3 regions of the Bacillus paramycoides genome follow, and region 3 is predicted to be linked to each of the others. Evidence: a T-box and tRNA genes for the amino acid it is inferred to sense, from the RefSeq annotation. Region 3 holds a T-box; the other regions hold tRNA genes.

Region 1 (7,837 bases), 510 kb from region 3:
GCTCAACCGTGGAGGGTCATTGGAAACTGGGAGACTTGAGTGCAGAAGAGGAAAGTGGAATTCCATGTGTAGCGGTGAAATGCGTAGAGATATGGAGGAACACCAGTGGCGAAGGCGACTTTCTGGTCTGTAACTGACACTGAGGCGCGAAAGCGTGGGGAGCAAACAGGATTAGATACCCTGGTAGTCCACGCCGTAAACGATGAGTGCTAAGTGTTAGAGGGTTTCCGCCCTTTAGTGCTGAAGTTAACGCATTAAGCACTCCGCCTGGGGAGTACGGCCGCAAGGCTGAAACTCAAAGGAATTGACGGGGGCCCGCACAAGCGGTGGAGCATGTGGTTTAATTCGAAGCAACGCGAAGAACCTTACCAGGTCTTGACATCCTCTGACAACCCTAGAGATAGGGCTTCTCCTTCGGGAGCAGAGTGACAGGTGGTGCATGGTTGTCGTCAGCTCGTGTCGTGAGATGTTGGGTTAAGTCCCGCAACGAGCGCAACCCTTGATCTTAGTTGCCATCATTTAGTTGGGCACTCTAAGGTGACTGCCGGTGACAAACCGGAGGAAGGTGGGGATGACGTCAAATCATCATGCCCCTTATGACCTGGGCTACACACGTGCTACAATGGACGGTACAAAGAGCTGCAAGACCGCGAGGTGGAGCTAATCTCATAAAACCGTTCTCAGTTCGGATTGTAGGCTGCAACTCGCCTACATGAAGCTGGAATCGCTAGTAATCGCGGATCAGCATGCCGCGGTGAATACGTTCCCGGGCCTTGTACACACCGCCCGTCACACCACGAGAGTTTGTAACACCCGAAGTCGGTGGGGTAACCTTTTTGGAGCCAGCCGCCTAAGGTGGGACAGATGATTGGGGTGAAGTCGTAACAAGGTAGCCGTATCGGAAGGTGCGGCTGGATCACCTCCTTTCTATGGAGAATTGATGAACGCTGTTCATCAATATAAGTTTCCGTGTTTCGTTTTGTTCAGTTTTGAGAGAACTATCTCTCATGTATAAATGTATGTTCTTTGAAAACTAGATAACAGTGTAGCTCATATTTTTTAATTTTTAGTTTGGTTAAGTTAGAAAGGGCGCACGGTGGATGCCTTGACACTAGGAGTCGATGAAGGACGGGACTAACGCCGATATGCTTCGGGGAGCTGTAAGTAAGCTTTGATCCGAAGATTTCCGAATGGGGAAACCCACCATACGTAATGGTATGGTATCCTTACCTGAATACATAGGGTAAGGAAGACAGACCCAGGGAACTGAAACATCTAAGTACCTGGAGGAAGAGAAAGCAAATGCGATTTCCTGAGTAGCGGCGAGCGAAACGGAACATAGCCCAAACCAAGAGGCTTGCCTCTTGGGGTTGTAGGACATTCTATACGGAGTTACAAAGGAACGAGGTAGACGAAGCGACCTGGAAAGGTCCGTCGTAGAGGGTAACAACCCCGTAGTCGAAACTTCGTTCTCTCTTGAATGTATCCTGAGTACGGCGGAACACGTGAAATTCCGTCGGAATCTGGGAGGACCATCTCCCAAGGCTAAATACTCCCTAGTGATCGATAGTGAACCAGTACCGTGAGGGAAAGGTGAAAAGCACCCCGGAAGGGGAGTGAAAGAGATCCTGAAACCGTGTGCCTACAAATAGTCAGAGCCCGTTAACGGGTGATGGCGTGCCTTTTGTAGAATGAACCGGCGAGTTACGATCCCGTGCGAGGTTAAGCTGAAGAGGCGGAGCCGCAGCGAAAGCGAGTCTGAATAGGGCGTTTAGTACGTGGTCGTAGACCCGAAACCAGGTGATCTACCCATGTCCAGGGTGAAGTTCAGGTAACACTGAATGGAGGCCCGAACCCACGCACGTTGAAAAGTGCGGGGATGAGGTGTGGGTAGCGGAGAAATTCCAATCGAACCTGGAGATAGCTGGTTCTCCCCGAAATAGCTTTAGGGCTAGCCTTAAGTGTAAGAGTCTTGGAGGTAGAGCACTGATTGGACTAGGGGTCCTCATCGGATTACCGAATTCAGTCAAACTCCGAATGCCAATGACTTATCCTTAGGAGTCAGACTGCGAGTGATAAGATCCGTAGTCAAAAGGGAAACAGCCCAGACCGCCAGCTAAGGTCCCAAAGTGTGTATTAAGTGGAAAAGGATGTGGAGTTGCTTAGACAACTAGGATGTTGGCTTAGAAGCAGCCACCATTTAAAGAGTGCGTAATAGCTCACTAGTCGAGTGACTCTGCGCCGAAAATGTACCGGGGCTAAATACACCACCGAAGCTGCGGATTGATACCGAATGGTATCAGTGGTAGGGGAGCGTTCTAAGGACAGTGAAGTCAGACCGTAAGGACTGGTGGAGTGCTTAGAAGTGAGAATGCCGGTATGAGTAGCGAAAGACGGGTGAGAATCCCGTCCACCGAATGCCTAAGGTTTCCTGAGGAAGGCTCGTCCGCTCAGGGTTAGTCAGGACCTAAGCCGAGGCCGACAGGCGTAGGCGATGGACAACAGGTTGATATTCCTGTACCACCTCTTTATCGTTTGAGCAATGGAGGGACGCAGAAGGATAGAAGAAGCGTGCGATTGGTTGTGCACGTCCAAGCAGTTAGGCTGATAAGTAGGCAAATCCGCTTATCGTGAAGGCTGAGCTGTGATGGGGAAGCTCCTTATGGAGCGAAGTCTTTGATTCCCCGCTGCCAAGAAAAGCTTCTAGCGAGATAAAAGGTGCCTGTACCGCAAACCGACACAGGTAGGCGAGGAGAGAATCCTAAGGTGTGCGAGAGAACTCTGGTTAAGGAACTCGGCAAAATGACCCCGTAACTTCGGGAGAAGGGGTGCTTTCTTAACGGAAAGCCGCAGTGAATAGGCCCAAGCGACTGTTTAGCAAAAACACAGCTCTCTGCGAAGCCGTAAGGCGAAGTATAGGGGGTGACACCTGCCCGGTGCTGGAAGGTTAAGGAGAGGGGTTAGCGTAAGCGAAGCTCTGAACTGAAGCCCCAGTAAACGGCGGCCGTAACTATAACGGTCCTAAGGTAGCGAAATTCCTTGTCGGGTAAGTTCCGACCCGCACGAAAGGTGTAACGATTTGGGCACTGTCTCAACCAGAGACTCGGTGAAATTATAGTACCTGTGAAGATGCAGGTTACCCGCGACAGGACGGAAAGACCCCGTGGAGCTTTACTGTAGCCTGATATTGAATTTTGGTACAGTTTGTACAGGATAGGCGGGAGCCTTTGAAACCGGAGCGCTAGCTTCGGTGGAGGCGCTGGTGGGATACCGCCCTGACTGTATTGAAATTCTAACCTACGGGTCTTATCGACCCGGGAGACAGTGTCAGGTGGGCAGTTTGACTGGGGCGGTCGCCTCCTAAAGTGTAACGGAGGCGCCCAAAGGTTCCCTCAGAATGGTTGGAAATCATTCGTAGAGTGCAAAGGCATAAGGGAGCTTGACTGCGAGACCTACAAGTCGAGCAGGGACGAAAGTCGGGCTTAGTGATCCGGTGGTTCCGCATGGAAGGGCCATCGCTCAACGGATAAAAGCTACCCCGGGGATAACAGGCTTATCTCCCCCAAGAGTCCACATCGACGGGGAGGTTTGGCACCTCGATGTCGGCTCATCGCATCCTGGGGCTGTAGTCGGTCCCAAGGGTTGGGCTGTTCGCCCATTAAAGCGGTACGCGAGCTGGGTTCAGAACGTCGTGAGACAGTTCGGTCCCTATCCGTCGTGGGCGTAGGAAATTTGAGAGGAGCTGTCCTTAGTACGAGAGGACCGGGATGGACGCACCGCTGGTGTACCAGTTGTTCTGCCAAGGGCATAGCTGGGTAGCTATGTGCGGAAGGGATAAGTGCTGAAAGCATCTAAGCATGAAGCCCCCCTCAAGATGAGATTTCCCATAGCGTAAGCTAGTAAGATCCCTGAAAGATGATCAGGTTGATAGGTTCGAGGTGGAAGCATGGTGACATGTGGAGCTGACGAATACTAATAGATCGAGGACTTAACCATATAATATGAAGCAATGTTATCTAGTTTTGAGAGAACATAAAAAAACTTGTTGACTTTTAAAGAAAATAAGTTATAATAATGATTGTCTCAAAAGAATAATGTCTGGTAATGATGGCAGAGAGGTCACACCCGTTCCCATACCGAACACGGAAGTTAAGCTCTCTAGCGCCGATGGTAGTTGGGACCTTGTCCCTGTGAGAGTAGGACGTTGCCAGGCAATATTATTCCGCAGTAGCTCAGCGGTAGAGCTATCGGCTGTTAACCGATCGGTCGTAGGTTCGATTCCTACCTGCGGAGCCATTGGAGAGCTGTCCGAGTTGGCCGAAGGAGCACGATTGGAAATCGTGTATACGTCATAAGCGTATCAAGGGTTCGAATCCCTTGCTCTCCGCCATAGGATTTATAATATTTGGCCCGTTGGTCAAGTGGTTAAGACACCGCCCTTTCACGGCGGTAACACGGGTTCGAATCCCGTACGGGTCACCACTTTGGAGGATTAGCTCAGCTGGGAGAGCACCTGCCTTACAAGCAGGGGGTCGGCGGTTCGATCCCGTCATCCTCCACCATATAAATTATATGAATAGTATTATCGCGGGGTGGAGCAGCACGGTAGCTCGTCGGGCTCATAACCCGAAGGTCGCAGGTTCAAATCCTGTCCCCGCAACCAAATGGTCCCGTGGTGTAGTGGTTAACATGCCTGCCTGTCACGCAGGAGATCGCCGGTTCGACCCCGGTCGGGACCGCCATTTTAATAAGGCTCGGTAGCTCAGTCGGTAGAGCAGAGGACTGAAAATCCTCGTGTCGGCGGTTCGATTCCGTCCCGAGCCACCATTTATCTTAATCATATACGCCGGCTTAGCTCAATTGGTAGAGCAACTGACTTGTAATCAGTAGGTTGGGGGTTCAAGTCCTCTAGCCGGCACCATGTAAGTTTCGGAGGGGTAGCGAAGTGGCTAAACGCGGCGGACTGTAAATCCGCTCCTTCGGGTTCGGCAGTTCGAATCTGCCCCCCTCCACCATTTGCATAGGGGCATAGTTTAAAGGTAGAACTGAGGTCTCCAAAACCTCCAGTGTGGGTTCGATTCCTACTGCCCCTGCCAAATATATTTACACAACATGGCGGTTGTGGCGAAGTGGTTAACGCACCGGATTGTGGCTCCGGCATTCGTGGGTTCGATTCCCATCAGTCGCCCCATTTTTATTTTAAAAATTACAAATAATCTAATGGATACTTACATATAATTAAGTAGGAATTCGATGGGCTATAGCCAAGCGGTAAGGCAACGGACTTTGACTCCGTCATGCGCTGGTTCGAATCCAGCTAGCCCAGCCATTTTTGCGGAAGTAGTTCAGTGGTAGAATACAACCTTGCCAAGGTTGGGGTCGCGGGTTCGAATCCCGTCTTCCGCTCCAGTAAAATTTTATATGGCGGCATAGCCAAGTGGTAAGGCAGAGGTCTGCAAAACCTTTATCACCGGTTCAAATCCGGTTGCCGCCTTTTCTTTTGTGCCGATGTGGCGGAATTGGCAGACGCGCACGACTCAAAATCGTGTTCCTTCGGGAGTGTCGGTTCGACCCCGACCATCGGTATCACGAACGGCGTAATAAAAAAGCTCTATACTAATTGTATAGAGCTTTTTTATGTTTTCATTAGACGGTAAAATAAGCACTAAAAAGGTCGTGTGCGGTGGGTAAACGTAGAACATTATTACTAGAAGCAGAATTAAAATTGGCAAAGAAATCGCCGTATGTAACCATTGATGAAGAAGCATTAAATTTTTTCTCTATGAAAGCCCATGCGATACAGTTGGAGTAAACTACGAAAAATGAACAGGATAAAAACGAATATTCATTTTTATCCTGTTCATTCCATTATTCTATAAAATGCCATCGGAATATTGGATATACAATATTCTTTTTGAGCACTCTAGAGAGAATTTCTCCACCCCGGTGACATGAAGTTAAATCCGACACCACCAGTAGATATTAGTACATTATCAACGGTTAAGTTTGTAATTTCTAAAAACCTCTTTTCAAACTCTGCTCTGTTGTACTTGTACATAGTTGAGTGGCACGCCCACATTTGCGTTGAAGTGCTCAACCAGTCTCCTAATTCCTTTAATTCAGGAAACGACTCAAATCGAATTGGTTCATCTAATTTCATCAATCTCACTTGATAGATAGTTGGGTTTAGCTTTTCTCCTATTCCTTTAAGAGCATGTGTGTTTTTTTCGTTTGAATGTGTCATAATTCTCCCCCATTTCCCCTTTAAATTTTTTCTTATTTTAATTATACAACAATAGAAAGTAATTATAGTGATATTATGGAAATAGGTATCGGCGATATAAAAAACTCTAACAGAAAAGTTAGAGTTTTTTTGTTAAATTATACTATGTGCTTCTAAAATTCGTAATAAACGTAGGAATTCATGTATAATATAACTTGTCGAAAGAACAAAATGATAGTGATTTATATTATGTCTGTAATATGAATTAAAGATGAACTTTTTATATTTCTTTTAAAAATGTGTTGAATACACATTATATTTCATATTAATATTTTTATGTAGATTTAAAACGGGAAAGAGAGTGGAAAGTATGGGTCGTAAATGGAATAATATTAAGGATAAAAAAGCATCAAAAGATGCAAATACTAGCCGTATATACGCGAAATTTGGACGTGAAATTTATGTGGCGGCAAAACAAGGCGAGCCAGATCCAGAATCAAACCAAGCGCTTAGAGTTGTATTGGAACGTGCGAAAACATATAATGTTCCAAGAACAATTATCGATCGTGCAGTTGAAAAAGCAAAAGGCGGTTCAGAAGAAAATTATGATGAGCTTCGTTATGAAGGATTCGGACCAAATGGATCTATGGTAATTGTAGATACACTTACGAATAACGTAAACCGTACTGCAGCAGATGTACGAGCTGCATTTAGCAAAAACAGTGGTAACATGGGTGTAAACGGTTCTGTAGCTTACATGTTTGATGCGACAGCTGTTATCGGTCTTGAAGGGAAAACATCAGATGAAGTGCTTGAAATTTTAATGGAAGCAGATGTGGATGCACGTGATATTCTTGAAGAAGAAGATGCTGTTATCGTGTATGCTGAGCCTGATCAATTCCATGCAGTACAATCTGCACTTAAAGATGCTGGTGTTGAAGAATTCACAGTTGCTGAATTAACAATGCTTGCACAAAGTGATGTAACACTTCCTGAAGATGCACAAGTGCAATTTGAAAAAATGGTTGATGCGTTAGAAGATCTAGAAGATGTGCAACAAGTTTACCACAACGTAGACTTAGGAGAATAATACGATAGATAGAAGCCCCTTTCGTTTAACGGATAGGGGCTTCTTTTTTATGAATTTAATTAAGGGGATGAATGAGTAAAGGTATTTTGTTGTAGACAGGGAATATGCTTATACGGATATGTGAAATATTCATTATTGCTAGGAGGCTTAATATGGAACATAAAACACCAAAGCATATCGTTGCTGTAGCAGGTTATTTAACAAATGAAAAAGACGAAGTGTTATTAGCTAAAGTACATTGGCGATCGGATACGTGGGAGTTGCCAGGAGGACAGGTAGAAGAAGGAGAAGCGCTCGATCAAGCTGTTTGTAGGGAAATAAAAGAGGAAACAGGATTAACGGTGAAGCCTATCGGTATTACAGGAGTTTATTATAATGCTTCCATGCACATTCTAGCTGTTGTTTTTAAAGTCGCATACGTGAGCGGTGAAATACACATTCAGCCTGAAGAAATACAAGAGGCTAAATTTGTTGCTTTAAATGAAGAGAACATAGATGAGTACATAACGCGTCCTCATATGAAA
Region 2 (7,837 bases), 610 kb from region 3:
TCTAAATCCCACGCATTGCCGATTCCGATATAATTATGAAGTTCAAGTGGTTGATATTGCGTTAAAATCCCAACCGTTTCAATACCAGAATTCGCACAGTTACTTAGCGTAAAATCGATAATGCGATATTTACCACCAAATGGAACAGCTGGCTTGGCTAAATTTTTTGTTAATGCACTTAATCGACTACCTTTTCCCCCTGCTAGTAACATTGCTACGCACTTTTGTTTTTGAGCCATCTTGTTTTTTGCTCCCCTTTCTCGTCTTCACTGGTCGTAATATGGATACGCCAAATGGTGGAATTGTAATTTCTACATGTGCTGCTTGATTATGAAACGGTTCTTGAATCGCCTTCAGACGTTTCTTATTTACTTGCCCTGATCCGCCATATTGCTCAGCATCACTATTTAAAATCTCGTTATAATACTCAAAATCTGGTACACCTACTTTATAGTTTTCATATGTAGCTTTCGTAAAATTACATACGACAACTAACGCATCTTCTTGTTTATCCCCTTGACGAATAAATGAGAAAATACTTTGCTCATGATTATTAGCATCTATCCACTGAAATCCTTCCGGTGAATGATCAAGTTGCCAAAGTGGTTTGGAGCGCTTATACAATGCTATGAGCTCTTTAAAGTAATCATGCATATAACGATGCATTTCAAAATCATGTAAATTCCAATCTAAATCTTCAAGGTCTTTCCACTCATCGAACTGCCCAAATTCTCCTCCCATGAAAAGTAATTTCTTTCCTGGGTGAGTAAAGAAATATCCATATAATAAACGAAGTTGAGCAAACTTATCCCAGTACTCTCCTGGCATTTTATTTAATAACGACTTTTTCCCATGAACGACTTCATCATGAGAAAGCGGTAATATGAAGTTTTCAGAGTAAGCGTATATTAAAGAAAACGTCATTTTTTCATGAATATACTTCCTGTACTCAGGCGCACACTCCATATACTTCAGTACATCATTCATCCAGCCCATATTCCATTTGTAATTGAATCCAAGCCCACCTTCATACGTTGGAGCTGTTACAAGTGGCCAAGCTGTTGAATCTTCTGCTGTCATAAGAAAATCTTTATCTTCTGCGAACACCGCTTCATTTAACTCTCGTAAAAATGAAACAGCGTGCTCATTACTTTGCTCCTGTCCTTCTTTATTCCAGTACAGCATATTTGCAACTGCATCCACCCTGAAACCATCAATATGGAAATATCTCATCCAAAATAACGCATTTGAAATTAAGAAATTACGTACTTCTCTCTTTCCTAAGTCAAAATTGACAGTTCCCCATACTGGATTTTCTTGCACATCTTTATCTTTATATTCATAAGTCGGTGTCCCATCAAAAAAATATAAACCGTGAGCATCTTTACAAAAATGCCCCGGCACCCAATCTAAAATGACACCGATTCCATATTTATGACATTCATCGACAAAATACATCAAATCATGTGGCGTGCCGAATCTACTCGTTGCTGCATAATATCCCGTCCCTTGGTATCCCCAAGAACGATCATATGGATGCTCAACAAGCGGCATAATTTCAATATGTGTAAATTGATGTTCCACCACATAAGGAATGAGTTCTTCTGCCATTTCCCTGTAAGAGTACAGTGCTCCGTCTTCTTTCTTTTTCCAAGAACCGAAATGTAATTCATAAACTGTCATCGCTTCTTTATAAACTGATTTTTTCTTTTTCTTACGACTCCAGTTTTTATCATTCCATTCGTATCCCTTTATATCAAAAACTACAGATGCCGTATTCGGTCTTACTTCTGCATACACAGCATACGGATCTGCCTTAAAAATGACGTCACCAGCCATCGTTTCAATCGCATATTTATATATTTCCCTTTCTTCAATATGCGGTATAAACAAGGACCAGATTCCTTCTTCTGTCACTTGTAGCATCTTATGTTGCTCATAATCCCATTCATTAAAATCTCCAACAACACTCATTGCTTTCGCATGAGGAGCCCATACTGTAAATCGTACACCTCGCATCTCATCTTCCGTCACAACATGTGCGCCAAAGATGTTATAACTTTCATAGTACTTTTCTGTATGAAACTCATCTCGTTTCACTTCTTCACAATTTATTACACTCAATATGCTCACCTCACTAAGATGACAGAATTTTTTATACTTTACCAATTCTGCGAAAAACTGAAATATCCTTGTTAATTTATAAAAAATATACGTTTTTTTCTTAAAAATGTTGGTTTTTTTTCACATTTCCATATAAAATATCGAATTTTGACGAATATTCATTGAAAGCGCTTCGTTTTTTATTAGTCCTTCACCTTACTATTTATTTCTCAACCTCTATTTTATTAGCTTTATCCTCTTTTTCACGTTATTTTCCACTTGAAATCATAGAAAAATAATCTGTCATAAAAAATGTTTCTCAATATTTTTTGTCATAATTTTATTGAAATACGAAATTCATAAGTAGACATTTTTGTTCTCAATAAAGAATATTAAATTTTCGTAAATATAACTTATACTAAAATACTGTGTTTACTCTATCTATATCCAAAACGAAAATTCGATAAAAAATTAAATTAAGGTGGGTTCTTATGCCAGTAAAACAAAAATTAGAAATGGGAGTTGGCACGGCAACGCTCAGCTTATCACTTACATTCGGTGGTTTATTCGCTTATTTCAGTGATTCCGAAACATCGAGTAACTCATTTCAAGCTGTCTAACAACAAAATTAGATACTGAAAGCTACTTGGTCAATATTATTATGCAAGACCTGACGAAAACTTGCAGGTGATGTAAATGGTGATAAAGATATTCGCTTCGTTGAAAAGAACTTCTTGAAAAAAGGTCCGGATGCATCTAAATCACAAACACCTGTTGAAAAATCTAAAGGCGGTACACTGGCAGATATTTTAACGAAATTAGGATTAACGCCTAAAAAATAATAATAAAGAGCACTCTACTTTACGTAGAGTGCTCTTTTCTATAAACGACCCTGATCCAGCAAAAGGGGTATATTGGGGATATACAAGGGAAACCGGAAAAGGAATTTATATTAAATTATATATAAATCCAGAAGTAAGAAGTAGGTCCCCACTTCTGGATTATTTAGCAATTATTATAGTACTGGTGCCATTGTTTCTTTTAATACTTTTACAGAATGAGCGAATTTCACTTTTTCTTCTTCATTTAGCTCAAGTTCTACGATTTCACGTACACCTTCGCGGTTAATAACAGCTGGAACACCTACGTAAGCATCTTTCTCACCGTATTGACCTTCAAGGTATGCAGATACAGTTAATACGCTGTTCTCGTTGTTTAAGATTGCTTTAGTTACACGAAGTAGTGACATACCGATTCCGTAGTACGTTGCACCTTTACGTTCGATGATATGGTAAGCTGCATCACGTACATTTTCGAAGATTTTATCTAAGTCTTCTTGTTTGTACTGTTCGTTGTTAGCTAAAATTGTTTCTAGTTTTTGTACACCGATAGTAGCGTGGCTCCATACTGGAAGTTCAGTATCACCGTGCTCACCAACAATATAAGCATGAACATTACGTGGATCTACATCTAAGTAGTCACCTAACATGTAACGGAAACGAGCAGAGTCTAAAGTAGTACCAGAACCAATTACGCGCTCTTTTGGTAGACCAGATTCTTTCCAAGTTACGTAAGTTAAAATATCAACTGGGTTAGTTGCGATTAAGAAGATTCCATCGAATCCGCTATCCATAATGCCGCGAACGATTTGTTTAAAGATCTTTGTATTTTTCTCAACTAAGTCTAAACGAGTTTCACCTGGCTTTTGTGGTAATCCAGCAGTGATAACAACTAAATCTGCATCTTTACAATCTGCATAGCTACCGCTCCAAACTTTTGTTGGTGATGGAGAGAATGGTACCGCATGGCTTAAGTCCATTGCTTCCCCTTCTGCTTTTGCTTCATTAACATCTACTAATACGAATTCTTCAGCTACACCTTGGTTAATCATTGAGTAAGCGTAACTACAACCTACAGCTCCTGTTCCTACTAATACTACACGATTGATACCTTTTTTCATGGTAATTTCCCCTCTCTATTGTTCACATATATTTTTTTATGATTGTTTAAGTAATTAATTAAAATACTAATTTAATGTTGTTTAACTTCTTTACATTCATATTGTAGCACGTATTATTGTGAATTTCTTCACAAATTATGACCTATTTGTGAACTTTTTCACATAGAGTGTAAAGTTATTAAATCAAGTATGAAATCAATCTCAATGGAGGCGTTTTCTTCAGATTGTGAAAGGGTTTTTCTTATGTTTTTGTCGGTAAGTGAAATTATATCGACGATTATTTAAATATATCAACAATTTTGGGAATATATCGACCGTAACTCAAATTATATCGTCGATTCGACAAGGAATATCGACTTACCGACAAAACCCGACAATAATGACAACATAAAGTGAACCTATAATCAGTGGGAATTTTACTGCCCGTTAATGTCGGATAAAAAAGCTGCCTCCAATAGATCACCTATTAGAGGCAGCTTCTTTATTTATTTTCCGCAGTAGCACCTAATACAGCAGCTTTTACATAATGTTGACTGTTTAATTTTTGTAAATCCTCGGCACTTCCCGTTACCACTATTTCAATAACTTTTACATCTTGCTCACTTGGTTTTGCTTTCTTTCCTTACTCTCTCCTTTCTATTAGTTAGACGATCTAAATAGAAAAAAGTATACAAGAAATCTATAAAAAAAAGCAGACTATTCAAAGTCCACTTTTACACAACAAAAAAGAGATAGCAGATTATGCTATCTCTTTTAGTATGACCCGTACGGGATTCGAACCCGTGTTACCGCCGTGAAAGGGCGGTGTCTTAACCACTTGACCAACGGGCCAATTACTGGCAGAGAAGAAGGGATTCGAACCCTCGCACCGCGTTCGCGATCTACTCCCTTAGCAGGGGAGCCCCTTGAGCCACTTGGGTACTTCTCTATAAATATGGCTCCGCAGGTAGGACTCGAACCTACGACCGATCGGTTAACAGCCGATAGCTCTACCACTGAGCTACTGCGGAACAATTATGGTGGGCCTAAATGGACTCGAACCATCGACCTCACGCTTATCAGGCGTGCGCTCTAACCAGCTGAGCTATAGGCCCATAATTGAAAAGCGGGTGAAGAGAATCGAACTCTCGACCAGAGCTTGGAAGGCTCTTGTTTTACCACTAAACTACACCCGCATTAAATTGTAAATGGTGAGCCATGAAGGACTCGAACCTTCGACCCTCTGATTAAAAGTCAGATGCTCTACCAACTGAGCTAATGGCTCATTTTGAAAGTGGTGCCGACTAGAGGACTTGAACCCCCAACCTACTGATTACAAGTCAGTTGCTCTACCAATTGAGCTAAGTCGGCTTGCGACTTCAAAATGGTGGCTCGGGACGGAATCGAACCGCCGACACGAGGATTTTCAGTCCTCTGCTCTACCGACTGAGCTACCGAGCCTTTATGTAAAAATGGCGGTCCCGACCGGGGTCGAACCGGCGATCTCCTGCGTGACAGGCAGGCATGTTAACCACTACACCACGGGACCATTTGGTTGCGGGGACAGGATTTGAACCTGCGACCTTCGGGTTATGAGCCCGACGAGCTACCGTGCTGCTCCACCCCGCGATGATAAAATATTTACTTTAGAAAAAATGGAGGAGGTAGAGGGATTCGAACCCCCGCGCGACTCTCGCCGCCTGTCGGTTTTCAAGACCGATCCCTTCAGCCGAACTTGGGTATACCTCCGAGATATAAACCTTCAATGGTGGACCTTGTAGGACTCGAACCTACGACCGGACGGTTATGAGCCGTCTGCTCTAACCAGCTGAGCTAAAGGTCCTTTATGGTAGCGGCGGAGGGGATCGAACCCCCGACCTCACGGGTATGAACCGTACGCTCTAGCCAGCTGAGCTACACCGCCATAAGTGATATTGAAATAAGTGGAGCCTAGCGGGATCGAACCGCTGACCTCCTGCGTGCAAGGCAGGCGCTCTCCCAGCTGAGCTAAGGCCCCATGTTTTTGGGAATATCGGGAAGACAGGATTTGAACCTGCGACCCCCTGGTCCCAAACCAGGTGCTCTACCAAGCTGAGCCACTTCCCGTTAATAAAAGCGCGCCCGAGAGGAGTCGAACCCCTAACCTCTTGATCCGTAGTCAAACGCTCTATCCAATTGAGCTACGGGCGCATATGGTGCCGAGGGCGGGGGTCGAACCCGCACGGTGGTCACCCACCGCAGGATTTTAAGTCCTGTGCGTCTGCCTGTTCCGCCACCCCGGCATGTCATATTGAAAATTGGAGCGGAAGACGGGATTCGAACCCGCGACCCCAACCTTGGCAAGGTTGTATTCTACCACTGAACTACTTCCGCAAGACATGTATGAGTTATTTAATTAAAAGTGCGGGTGAAGGGAGTCGAACCCCCACGCCAAAGGCGCCAGATCCTAAGTCTGGTGCGTCTGCCAATTCCGCCACACCCGCATATTAATTTATTTAAGAAAAATGGGGCGACTGATGGGAATCGAACCCACGAATGCCGGAGCCACAATCCGGTGCGTTAACCACTTCGCCACAACCGCCATGATTTCTGGTGCCGACTAGAGGACTTGAACCCCCAACCTACTGATTACAAGTCAGTTGCTCTACCAATTGAGCTAAGTCGGCTAAATGGTGGAGGATGACGGGATCGAACCGCCGACCCCCTGCTTGTAAGGCAGGTGCTCTCCCAGCTGAGCTAATCCTCCATTTGCCTGGCAACGTCCTACTCTCACAGGGACAAGGTCCCAACTACCATCGGCGCTAGAGAGCTTAACTTCCGTGTTCGGTATGGGAACGGGTGTGACCTCTCTGCCATCATTACCAGACTGTATTCATTTAAGACAAGAATTATTTTAACTCATTTAACTTTGAAAGTCAACAAGTTTTTTATATTCTTTCAAAACTAGATAACATTTGCTACATATTATATGGTTAAGTCCTCGATCTATTAGTATTCGTCAGCTCCACATGTCACCATGCTTCCACCTCGAACCTATCAACCTGATCATCTTTCAGGGATCTTACTAGCTTACGCTATGGGAAATCTCATCTTGAGGGGGGCTTCATGCTTAGATGCTTTCAGCACTTATCCCTTCCGCACATAGCTACCCAGCTATGCCCTTGGCAGAACAACTGGTACACCAGCGGTGCGTCCATCCCGGTCCTCTCGTACTAAGGACAGCTCCTCTCAAATTTCCTACGCCCACGACGGATAGGGACCGAACTGTCTCACGACGTTCTGAACCCAGCTCGCGTACCGCTTTAATGGGCGAACAGCCCAACCCTTGGGACCGACTACAGCCCCAGGATGCGATGAGCCGACATCGAGGTGCCAAACCTCCCCGTCGATGTGGACTCTTGGGGGAGATAAGCCTGTTATCCCCGGGGTAGCTTTTATCCGTTGAGCGATGGCCCTTCCATGCGGAACCACCGGATCACTAAGCCCGACTTTCGTCCCTGCTCGACTTGTAGGTCTCGCAGTCAAGCTCCCTTATGCCTTTGCACTCTACGAATGATTTCCAACCATTCTGAGGGAACCTTTGGGCGCCTCCGTTACACTTTAGGAGGCGACCGCCCCAGTCAAACTGCCCACCTGACACTGTCTCCCGGGTCGATAAGACCCGTAGGTTAGAATTTCAATACAGTCAGGGCGGTATCCCACCAGCGCCTCCACCGAAGCTAGCGCTCCGGTTTCAAAGGCTCCCGCCTATCCTGTACAAACTGTACCAAAATTCAATATCAGGCTACAGTAAAG
Region 3 (7,837 bases):
TATCCTTACGCAAGATATGCCTGTGCCAAATGTTATCGTTTATTTAACAGCTAGCCTAAAAACATTACAAAAGCGAATCGCAATGCGCGGAAGAGAATTCGAAAAAAATATGGATCCAAATTACTTACTACAGCTCACAAAAGATTACGAAACAGCAATGGAGTCTTTTAAAAAAGATCATCCAGATATCCCAGTATTGAAATTTAACGGAGACGATATGGATTTTGTAAAAAATCCTGAAGATTTAAACGTCATCCTATCTGCCCTTCAAAATACTCTCTTAAAGGAGTCGAAATAATAATGAATTTAAGGCAAAAATATGATATACCAAATGACGCAGTAATCACTATCGCTGGAACAGTAGGTGTTGGTAAATCTACTATGACAACTGCATTAGCTAACGCTTTAGGTTATCGAACATCATTTGAAAAGGTAGATTCCAACCCGTATTTGGACAAGTTCTATGCTGATTTCACGCGCTGGAGCTTCCACTTGCAAGTATACTTTTTAGCAGAACGATTTAAAGAACAAAAAAGAATTTTTGAATACGGTGGCGGTTTTGTTCAAGATCGCTCTATCTATGAAGACACTGGCATTTTCGCAAAAATGCATCATGAAAAAGGAACAATGACGGAAACTGATTATGAAACATACAAAGGTTTATTTGACGCTATGGTCATGACTCCTTACTTCCCTCATCCAGATTTACTAATTTACTTAGAAGGTTCTTTCGATGATATCGTTGATCGTATCCAAGAACGTGGACGTCCGATGGAACAGCAAACACCAATCGAGTATTGGAAAGAGATGCATGGGCGTTACGAAAACTGGATTAATAACTTTAATTCATGCCCTGTTTTACGATTAAACATTAATGAATACGATATTTTAAAAGATGGCGATTCCATTGAACCAATCATTAAAAAAATTGGCCATTTTTTAAAACAAACACGTAAACTTGTAAAATAAAAAACCCGTGCTTACGCACGGGTTTTTCTATTAAATTACTTCTTTTTTGTTGGAGCAATAATTTCACTCTCAGTTTTTCCAGCGTTAATACGCTGACGAACAGTACTCGTACTAATATCGTACGCTTCAGCAATCTCTTTAACAGTCATTTCTTTCCCGTTAATTACCGCTGTTAATACTTTACCTGTACGTTTTGGAGCTGCTTCTTTCTTTACAGCTTCTTTTTTAACCTTTTTTGGTGCCTCTACTTTTGCTGCGGTTTGCTTTACATCGCAAGTGCAACCACAAAGTTTACGGAATGTATCATCGCTAATAATGCGTGATACATTTGCACCACTGTTTAAAATTCTATTGTTCTTACAGACAGGACATTGTACATAATATAAAGTTTTTCCATCTAAAGGAAATGTTTGTATAATAAGATCCATGTTGACTCCTTTCATATCTATGAAGATAATCATCGGAATATGAGTGTGTAATAAGGACAATATATCCTTACACCATACTTTATGATTGGTTTTAAAATAAAAACTCGTTACGTGTTGGTAACGAGTTCTCCAATCTCCACTTATATGCGCTGTTGTCAATTATATCTGGAGGAGGTAGAGGGATTCGAACCCCCGCGCGACTCTCGCCGCCTGTCGGTTTTCAAGACCGATCCCTTCAGCCAGACTTGGGTATACCTCCATATTGACATCAAATATAATATCAAAAGAAAAACAGTTAGTCAACCCTACTAAAATAAATTATGAGGAAAGGAAAATTTTACTTTTCCTCTCCTACATTATAGTACTGACAACGCTCATAATTACCAATCACTCATACCGATGAATGTTTATAAATTTACTTAATAACTGTTTTTCCTCCCATATAAGGGCGAAGAACTTCTGGAATTATAATTGTACCATCTTCTTGTTGGTAGTTCTCTAAAATAGCTGCAACCGTACGTCCAATTGCAAGACCAGATCCATTTAATGTATGAACATGTTCTGGTTTGCCATTTGGCTCACGACGGAAACGGATATTTGCACGTCTCGCTTGGAAAGCCTCAAAATTACTACAAGAAGAAATTTCACGATATGTGCCATAGCTTGGAATCCATACTTCAATATCGTATTTCTTCGCTGCTGTAAATCCTAAATCGCCTGTGCACATGCTCATAACGCGATATGGCAACTCTAATAATTGTAACACGCGTTCTGCATCATTTGTTAGTTTTTCTAACTCTTCATAAGAATCTTCTGGTTTTACGAACTTTACAAGCTCTACTTTATTGAACTGATGCTGACGAATTAAGCCACGTGTATCGCGTCCAGCTGAACCTGCTTCAGAACGGAAGCAAGAGCTAAATGCAGCATATCTTATAGGCAATTGCTCTTTACTTAAGATTTCATCACGGTGCATATTCGTTACAGGTACTTCAGCTGTTGGAATTAAGAAGTAATCTTCACTTTCAATACGGAATGCATCTTCTTCAAACTTCGGAAGTTGTCCTGTTCCTGTCATGCTTGCACGGTTTACCATATACGGAGGTAATACTTCTTCATATCCGTGCTCATCAGTATGAAGGTCAAGCATAAAGCTAATTAAAGCACGCTCTAATCTTGCACCAGCACCTTTGTAGAATACGAAGCGGCTTCCTGTTACTTTCCCAGCACGCTCAAAGTCTAGAATCCCTAAATCTGTAGCAAGGTCCCAATGTGGTTTTGGTTCAAAAGCAAACTCTTTTACTTCTCCCCAAGTACGTGCTACTACATTATCATCCTCTGTTTCACCAACTGGAGCAGATTCATGAGGAATATTTGGAATAGATAACATTAATCTTTCTAGATTTTCTTCAACTGTACGAAGTTCATTATCAAGATCTTTTACTTTTTCCCCAACTTCACGCATTTCTAGAATTAAGGCTTCTGCATCTTTCTTTTCGCGCTTCAATACAGAGATTTGTTGAGATACTTCGTTACGTTTACTTTTCAGTTCCTCTGTTTGAACAAGTAGTTCTCTTCTTCTCGTATCCAACTCTTCAAAGCGACCGAAATCAGTTAAATCCTCGCCTCTATGCTGTAACTTTGCTTTTACTTCTTCAAAATTTGTACGTAGAAATTTAATATCAAGCATTATATACTCCTCCTTTTATTTTATAAAACACAAAAAACTCCCGTCCCTATATAAAGGGACGGGAGTTAACCCGCGTTGCCACCCTAGTTGAAAGCATTACCGCCTTCCTCTCAAGTAGAAATAACGGCTCTTCACCGGGAATGTTTACTAATCATACAGATATTCCACATTCCATTCCAGGATGGATTCACAAACTGTTCCTATCGATTTCCACCAACCATCGACTCTCTATAAGAAACGACATTTGTTACTACTTCCTATCAACACGCTTATTTTATAAAATTGTTACCATCAATTTACTATAATCTTATACAAGTTGCAAGTTACTTATACAACTTTTTTCATTTTCGCTTCTTTTACCATTTCTACAAAGTATGCTGTTACACGATGATCGTCTGTTAATTCCGGATGGAAAGAAGCAGCTAAAAACGGCCCTTGCCTTACCGCTACCATTCGATCGCCATGTGTAGAAAGTACCTCAACATCATCCGCTATATTTACAACATATGGGGCACGAATAAATACGCCAACAAAATCCTCTCCCACACCTTCAATAGAAAGTGCAGCTTCGAAGCTGTCTTTTTGACGTCCGAACGCATTGCGCTCAACTGTAATATCCATAGCACCAATATGCGCTTCTTCATAGCCAATAAGTGTTTTTGCAAGAAGAATCATTCCTGCACATGTACCAAACATTGGTTTACCAGACTTCGCAAATGTACGAAGTGGTTCCATGAAAGCATACTTATCAATAAGACGGCGCATTGTTGTGCTTTCACCGCCTGGTAAAATAAGACCATCAACTTCTTCAAGTTGTTCTATACGCTTTACAACAACAGCCTCGGCACCACTTGCTTCAACTGATTTTACATGCTCACGAACTGCACCTTGAAGACCTAGTACACCGATTTTCACCATTTTAAAGTTCTCCTTCAATTACCATCCACGCTCTTGCATGCGTTGTTCTGGTAATAACGTTGAAATTTCGATACCTTTCATCGCATTACCTAATCCTTTAGAAAGGCTTGCAATTAATTCATAATCTTCATAATGAGTTGTTGCTTCAACGATTGCACGTGCAAATTTCGCCGGATTCTCTGATTTGAAGATACCAGATCCAACAAATACACCATCCGCACCCAATTGCATCATTAACGCTGCATCTGCTGGTGTTGCTACACCACCTGCTGCAAAGTTTACAACCGGTAAGCGACCAAGGCGTTTAATCTCAAGTAATACTTCATAAGGAGCACCAGTATTTTTTGCATATGTCATTAACTCATCTTCACGTAGACTTGCAACTTGACGGATTTCTGCATTGACTTGGCGCATATGACGCACTGCCTCTACAATGTTTCCTGTTCCTGGTTCGCCTTTTGTACGAAGCATAGATGCACCTTCTGCAATACGACGTGCAGCTTCTCCGATATCACGGCAACCACATACAAACGGAACTGTGTAATCACGTTTATTTAAATGGTATACTTCATCGGCAGGAGTTAGTACTTCACTCTCATCGATATAGTCTACCCCTAATGATTCTAATACACGTGCTTCTACAAGGTGACCGATACGGCATTTTGCCATAACCGGAATTGACACAGCACCCATAACTTCTTCAACGATTGTTGGGTCTGCCATACGAGAAACGCCACCTGCTGCACGAATATCTGCTGGTACGCGCTCTAATGCCATAACAGCAACTGCGCCTGCCTCTTCTGCAATTTTTGCTTGTTCAGCGTTAATTACGTCCATAATAACGCCGCCTTTTTGCATTTCTGCCATTCCACGTTTTACACGTTCTGTCCCTGTTACATTTGTCATGTTACAAAAACCCCCCTAGGTGAATTGCTTTTCCCCGTTAAAGGCGAAAATTAAGAATACTCTTACATTCTACCACTAACTATCAGATGCTTGTCTACTACTTTTTCATAAAGTCGGTATGAAAAATAGGAATAAGAAAAAGCCCCTACAATGAGGAGCTTTTAAAACCAACCTTTTACTGTATCAACAGCACTATTCCATATACCACTAAAGAAAGAACCAATTCCACGCATAGAACGAGTAAACCAATTCGCTTCTTCTACTGCAGATGTTGTTACAAGGTCTATTTGTAATGACTTACCAGATAAAAATCCAGGATCATTCGCATCTTTTGGTGTGATTACCATTTGGCCAAGTGCAGCTCCTTTTTTAATAGGTGCTTCTTGTCCTTTACTTGCTTCTTTTAATTCTGTTTTATAAACATCTTTACTTCCTTTTGGCACTGGAAGCGAAACAGCTCGTTTTGTTTGAACTGCTACATCTTTATCTTTAGCATTTTCTACTCGAACCGTTTCTTGTCCTTTTACTGAAGAACCTTTTTTATACATTTGCTTCATTTCAAAGTTAGCAAATCCATAATCATATAGCTTCTTTGTTTCATCAAAACGTGCTGTATGAGAACTTGTTTTAATAACTACAGAAATAAAGCGCATACCGTTTCTTTCAACCGTACCGGTGAAGCAATCTCCTGCTTCTGGAGTTGAGCCTGTTTTCAGGCCATCTACGCCATCATATTCTTTAACTAAGCCCTTTAACATCCAGTTCCAGTTCGACATTGCAAACTTCTCTTTTTCTGGACGAAATTCTTTTTTCGGGATTTTTGCTGTATCTAACACTTTTGGATAATCTTTAATTAAATGTTGTGCTAAAGTCGCAACATCCTTTGCAGACATTTTATTTTCTTCATCCGCTGTTGTTCCTTCAGGATGCATTCCCTTTAAATCTTTATTCGTTAAACCTGTAGAATTGACAAATTTATAATTTTTCAATCCTAGTTCTTTCGATTTATCATTCATCATTTTTACGAAGTCTACTTCTTTACCTGCAATTGCTTCTGCTAATGCAATTGTTGCACCATTCGCAGAAAAGATTGCCATTGCCTCGTATAGCTCTTTCACTGTATAAGAGCCGCCATTTTCTAATGCAACATTTGATAATGAAGCATCTTGTGAAACTTTATACGCATATTCAGAAACCTTAATTTTTTGATCCCACTTAAGTTTTCCTTTATCCACCGCTTCATGAACTAAATATTCACTCATCATTTTTGTCATACTAGCAATTGATAATAATTCGTCTGCATTCTTTTGATATAAAATTTTCCCAGAATTCGCTTCAACTAAAATTGCTGCACCTGCTTCAATATTTAAAGCAGATCCTGTTTCTGCTGATGCGTTGCTATATGGTAACAACATACTACAAGCTAGTGTAAGCATTGTTACTAGCGCAACGAATCTTTTGCAAAACATACCTTTCACTTTTGCTACCCCCAATATCTATGTACTCACATAACCGTTATTCTAACATAATCAAAAAAAAATAGACAGAGATATCAAATCTCCGTCTATTTGTATATGAGACATTATAATGAGTAGTTTGGAGCTTCTTTTGTAATTTGTACGTGATGAGGATGGCTTTCACGTAAACCAGCACCTGACATGCGAATGAACTGTGCATTCTCACGTAAAAATTCTAAATCTTGTGCTCCGCAATATCCCATACCTGCACGTAATCCACCAACTAATTGGTGAACTGTATCTGCTAAAGGTCCTTTATATGGTACTCGGCCTTCAATACCTTCTGGAACAAGTTTTTTATTTCCTTCTTGGAAGTAACGATCTTTACTTCCTTTTTCCATTGCTCCGACAGAACCCATACCACGATATACTTTAAATTGACGACCTTGGTAAATTTCAGTTTCACCAGGACTTTCAGCAACACCAGCAAACATACTACCTAGCATAACAACGTGTGCTCCTGCTGCTAAAGCTTTAACCATGTCACCAGAGTACTTAACACCACCGTCAGCAATAACTGGGATACCGTATTTACGAGCCTCTGTTGCACAATCATAAACCGCTGTTAATTGTGGTACACCAACGCCGGCTACAACACGTGTTGTACAGATAGAACCTGGTCCAATACCAACTTTCACTACGTTTGCACCTGCTTCAATTAATGCCTTTGTTGCTTCAGCAGTAGCAACATTTCCAGCGATAATATTTAGTGACGGATACTTTGCACGAACTTCTTTTACTTTATCAATAACACCTTGAGAATGTCCGTGAGCTGTATCAAGTACGATTGCATCTACGCTAGCTTTTACTAATGCGTCAATACGAAGCATTGCATCAGCCGTTACACCAACTGCCGCTCCAACTAATAAGCGTCCTTGCTTATCTTTTGCGGAATTTGGGAATTCAATTACTTTTTCAATATCTTTGATTGTAATAAGCCCTTGTAATACACCGTTGTTATCAACAAGAGGGAGTTTTTCAATTTTATACTTTTGTAGGATCTTTTCAGCTTCTTCTAGCGTTGTACCAACTGGAGCTGTAATTAGCTGTTCTTTTGTCATTACGTCGGAAATTTTGATTGAGTAGTCTTGGATAAAACGCATATCACGGTTTGTAATAATACCGACTAATTTTCGCTCGTCTAAATTATTTACAACCGGTACACCTGAGATACGGTATTTTCCCATAAGATGCTCTGCATCATACACTTGATGTTCTGGAGTTAAAAAGAATGGATCTGAAATAACGCCACTTTCAGAACGTTTTACTTTATCAACTTGCTCAGCTTGTTGTTCAATAGACATGTTTTTATGGATAATTCCTAAACCGCCTTGACGGGCCATTGCTATAGCCATATCCGCTTCTGTTACTGTATCCATTCCTGCACTAATTAACGGGATGTTTAACTG

The links. A T-box is a leader RNA that pairs with one kind of tRNA and senses whether it is charged. The one in region 3 lies ahead of serS (serine--tRNA ligase), so its partner is inferred to be a tRNA-Ser.
Region 1: it encodes a tRNA-Ser, which carries the amino acid that the T-box ahead of serS (serine--tRNA ligase) is inferred to sense. The anticodon was not compared.
Region 2: it encodes a tRNA-Ser, which carries the amino acid that the T-box ahead of serS (serine--tRNA ligase) is inferred to sense. The anticodon was not compared.

What each region holds. Positions count from the first base shown of each region.
Region 1 is NZ_CP152427.1:525,659-533,495, forward strand. Features, by position in the region: rRNA gene AAG068_RS02730 (16S ribosomal RNA) at 1-927, shown strand, start outside; rRNA gene AAG068_RS02735 (23S ribosomal RNA) at 1,074-3,996, shown strand; rRNA gene rrf (5S ribosomal RNA) at 4,098-4,213, shown strand; tRNA gene AAG068_RS02745 (tRNA-Asn) at 4,222-4,296, shown strand; tRNA gene AAG068_RS02750 (tRNA-Ser) at 4,299-4,390, shown strand; tRNA gene AAG068_RS02755 (tRNA-Glu) at 4,408-4,482, shown strand; tRNA gene AAG068_RS02760 (tRNA-Val) at 4,487-4,562, shown strand; tRNA gene AAG068_RS02765 (tRNA-Met) at 4,587-4,663, shown strand; tRNA gene AAG068_RS02770 (tRNA-Asp) at 4,667-4,742, shown strand; tRNA gene AAG068_RS02775 (tRNA-Phe) at 4,752-4,827, shown strand; tRNA gene AAG068_RS02780 (tRNA-Thr) at 4,846-4,921, shown strand; tRNA gene AAG068_RS02785 (tRNA-Tyr) at 4,932-5,015, shown strand; tRNA gene AAG068_RS02790 (tRNA-Trp) at 5,023-5,096, shown strand; tRNA gene AAG068_RS02795 (tRNA-His) at 5,116-5,191, shown strand; tRNA gene AAG068_RS02800 (tRNA-Gln) at 5,255-5,329, shown strand; tRNA gene AAG068_RS02805 (tRNA-Gly) at 5,335-5,409, shown strand; tRNA gene AAG068_RS02810 (tRNA-Cys) at 5,424-5,494, shown strand; tRNA gene AAG068_RS02815 (tRNA-Leu) at 5,505-5,586, shown strand; gene AAG068_RS02820 (hypothetical protein) at 5,684-5,812, shown strand; gene AAG068_RS02825 (DUF3884 family protein) at 5,924-6,244, opposite strand; gene AAG068_RS02830 (YebC/PmpR family DNA-binding transcriptional regulator) at 6,594-7,313, shown strand; gene AAG068_RS02835 (NUDIX hydrolase) at 7,466-7,837, shown strand, end outside.
Region 2 is NZ_CP152427.1:4,694,583-4,702,419, forward strand. Features, by position in the region: gene glgC (glucose-1-phosphate adenylyltransferase) at 1-239, opposite strand, end outside; gene glgB (1,4-alpha-glucan branching protein GlgB) at 187-2,124, opposite strand; partial or broken gene AAG068_RS24410 (TasA family protein) at 2,595-2,717, shown strand; partial or broken gene AAG068_RS24415 (dockerin type I domain-containing protein) at 2,743-2,945, shown strand; gene AAG068_RS24420 (L-lactate dehydrogenase) at 3,119-4,063, opposite strand; partial or broken gene AAG068_RS24425 (anti sigma factor C-terminal domain-containing protein) at 4,545-4,685, opposite strand; tRNA gene AAG068_RS24430 (tRNA-Glu) at 4,823-4,894, opposite strand; tRNA gene AAG068_RS24435 (tRNA-Ser) at 4,901-4,991, opposite strand; tRNA gene AAG068_RS24440 (tRNA-Asn) at 4,999-5,073, opposite strand; tRNA gene AAG068_RS24445 (tRNA-Ile) at 5,081-5,157, opposite strand; tRNA gene AAG068_RS24450 (tRNA-Gly) at 5,168-5,238, opposite strand; tRNA gene AAG068_RS24455 (tRNA-Lys) at 5,252-5,327, opposite strand; tRNA gene AAG068_RS24460 (tRNA-Thr) at 5,338-5,413, opposite strand; tRNA gene AAG068_RS24465 (tRNA-Phe) at 5,428-5,503, opposite strand; tRNA gene AAG068_RS24470 (tRNA-Asp) at 5,516-5,591, opposite strand; tRNA gene AAG068_RS24475 (tRNA-Met) at 5,595-5,671, opposite strand; tRNA gene AAG068_RS24480 (tRNA-Ser) at 5,699-5,791, opposite strand; tRNA gene AAG068_RS24485 (tRNA-Ile) at 5,809-5,885, opposite strand; tRNA gene AAG068_RS24490 (tRNA-Met) at 5,890-5,966, opposite strand; tRNA gene AAG068_RS24495 (tRNA-Ala) at 5,987-6,059, opposite strand; tRNA gene AAG068_RS24500 (tRNA-Pro) at 6,075-6,148, opposite strand; tRNA gene AAG068_RS24505 (tRNA-Arg) at 6,159-6,232, opposite strand; tRNA gene AAG068_RS24510 (tRNA-Leu) at 6,236-6,324, opposite strand; tRNA gene AAG068_RS24515 (tRNA-Gly) at 6,341-6,415, opposite strand; tRNA gene AAG068_RS24520 (tRNA-Leu) at 6,445-6,525, opposite strand; tRNA gene AAG068_RS24525 (tRNA-His) at 6,548-6,623, opposite strand; tRNA gene AAG068_RS24530 (tRNA-Thr) at 6,633-6,708, opposite strand; tRNA gene AAG068_RS24535 (tRNA-Val) at 6,713-6,788, opposite strand; rRNA gene rrf (5S ribosomal RNA) at 6,793-6,908, opposite strand; rRNA gene AAG068_RS24545 (23S ribosomal RNA) at 7,011-7,837, opposite strand, start outside.
Region 3 is NZ_CP152427.1:15,185-23,021, reverse strand. Features, by position in the region: gene AAG068_RS00105 (deoxynucleoside kinase) at 1-298, shown strand, start outside; gene AAG068_RS00100 (deoxynucleoside kinase) at 301-969, shown strand; gene AAG068_RS00095 (DUF3797 domain-containing protein) at 1,005-1,397, opposite strand; tRNA gene AAG068_RS00090 (tRNA-Ser) at 1,564-1,656, opposite strand; gene serS (serine--tRNA ligase) at 1,813-3,087, opposite strand; T-box leader at 3,139-3,360, opposite strand; gene pdxT (pyridoxal 5'-phosphate synthase glutaminase subunit PdxT) at 3,415-4,005, opposite strand; gene pdxS (pyridoxal 5'-phosphate synthase lyase subunit PdxS) at 4,024-4,911, opposite strand; gene dacA (D-alanyl-D-alanine carboxypeptidase DacA) at 5,073-6,380, opposite strand; gene guaB (IMP dehydrogenase) at 6,494-7,837, opposite strand, start outside.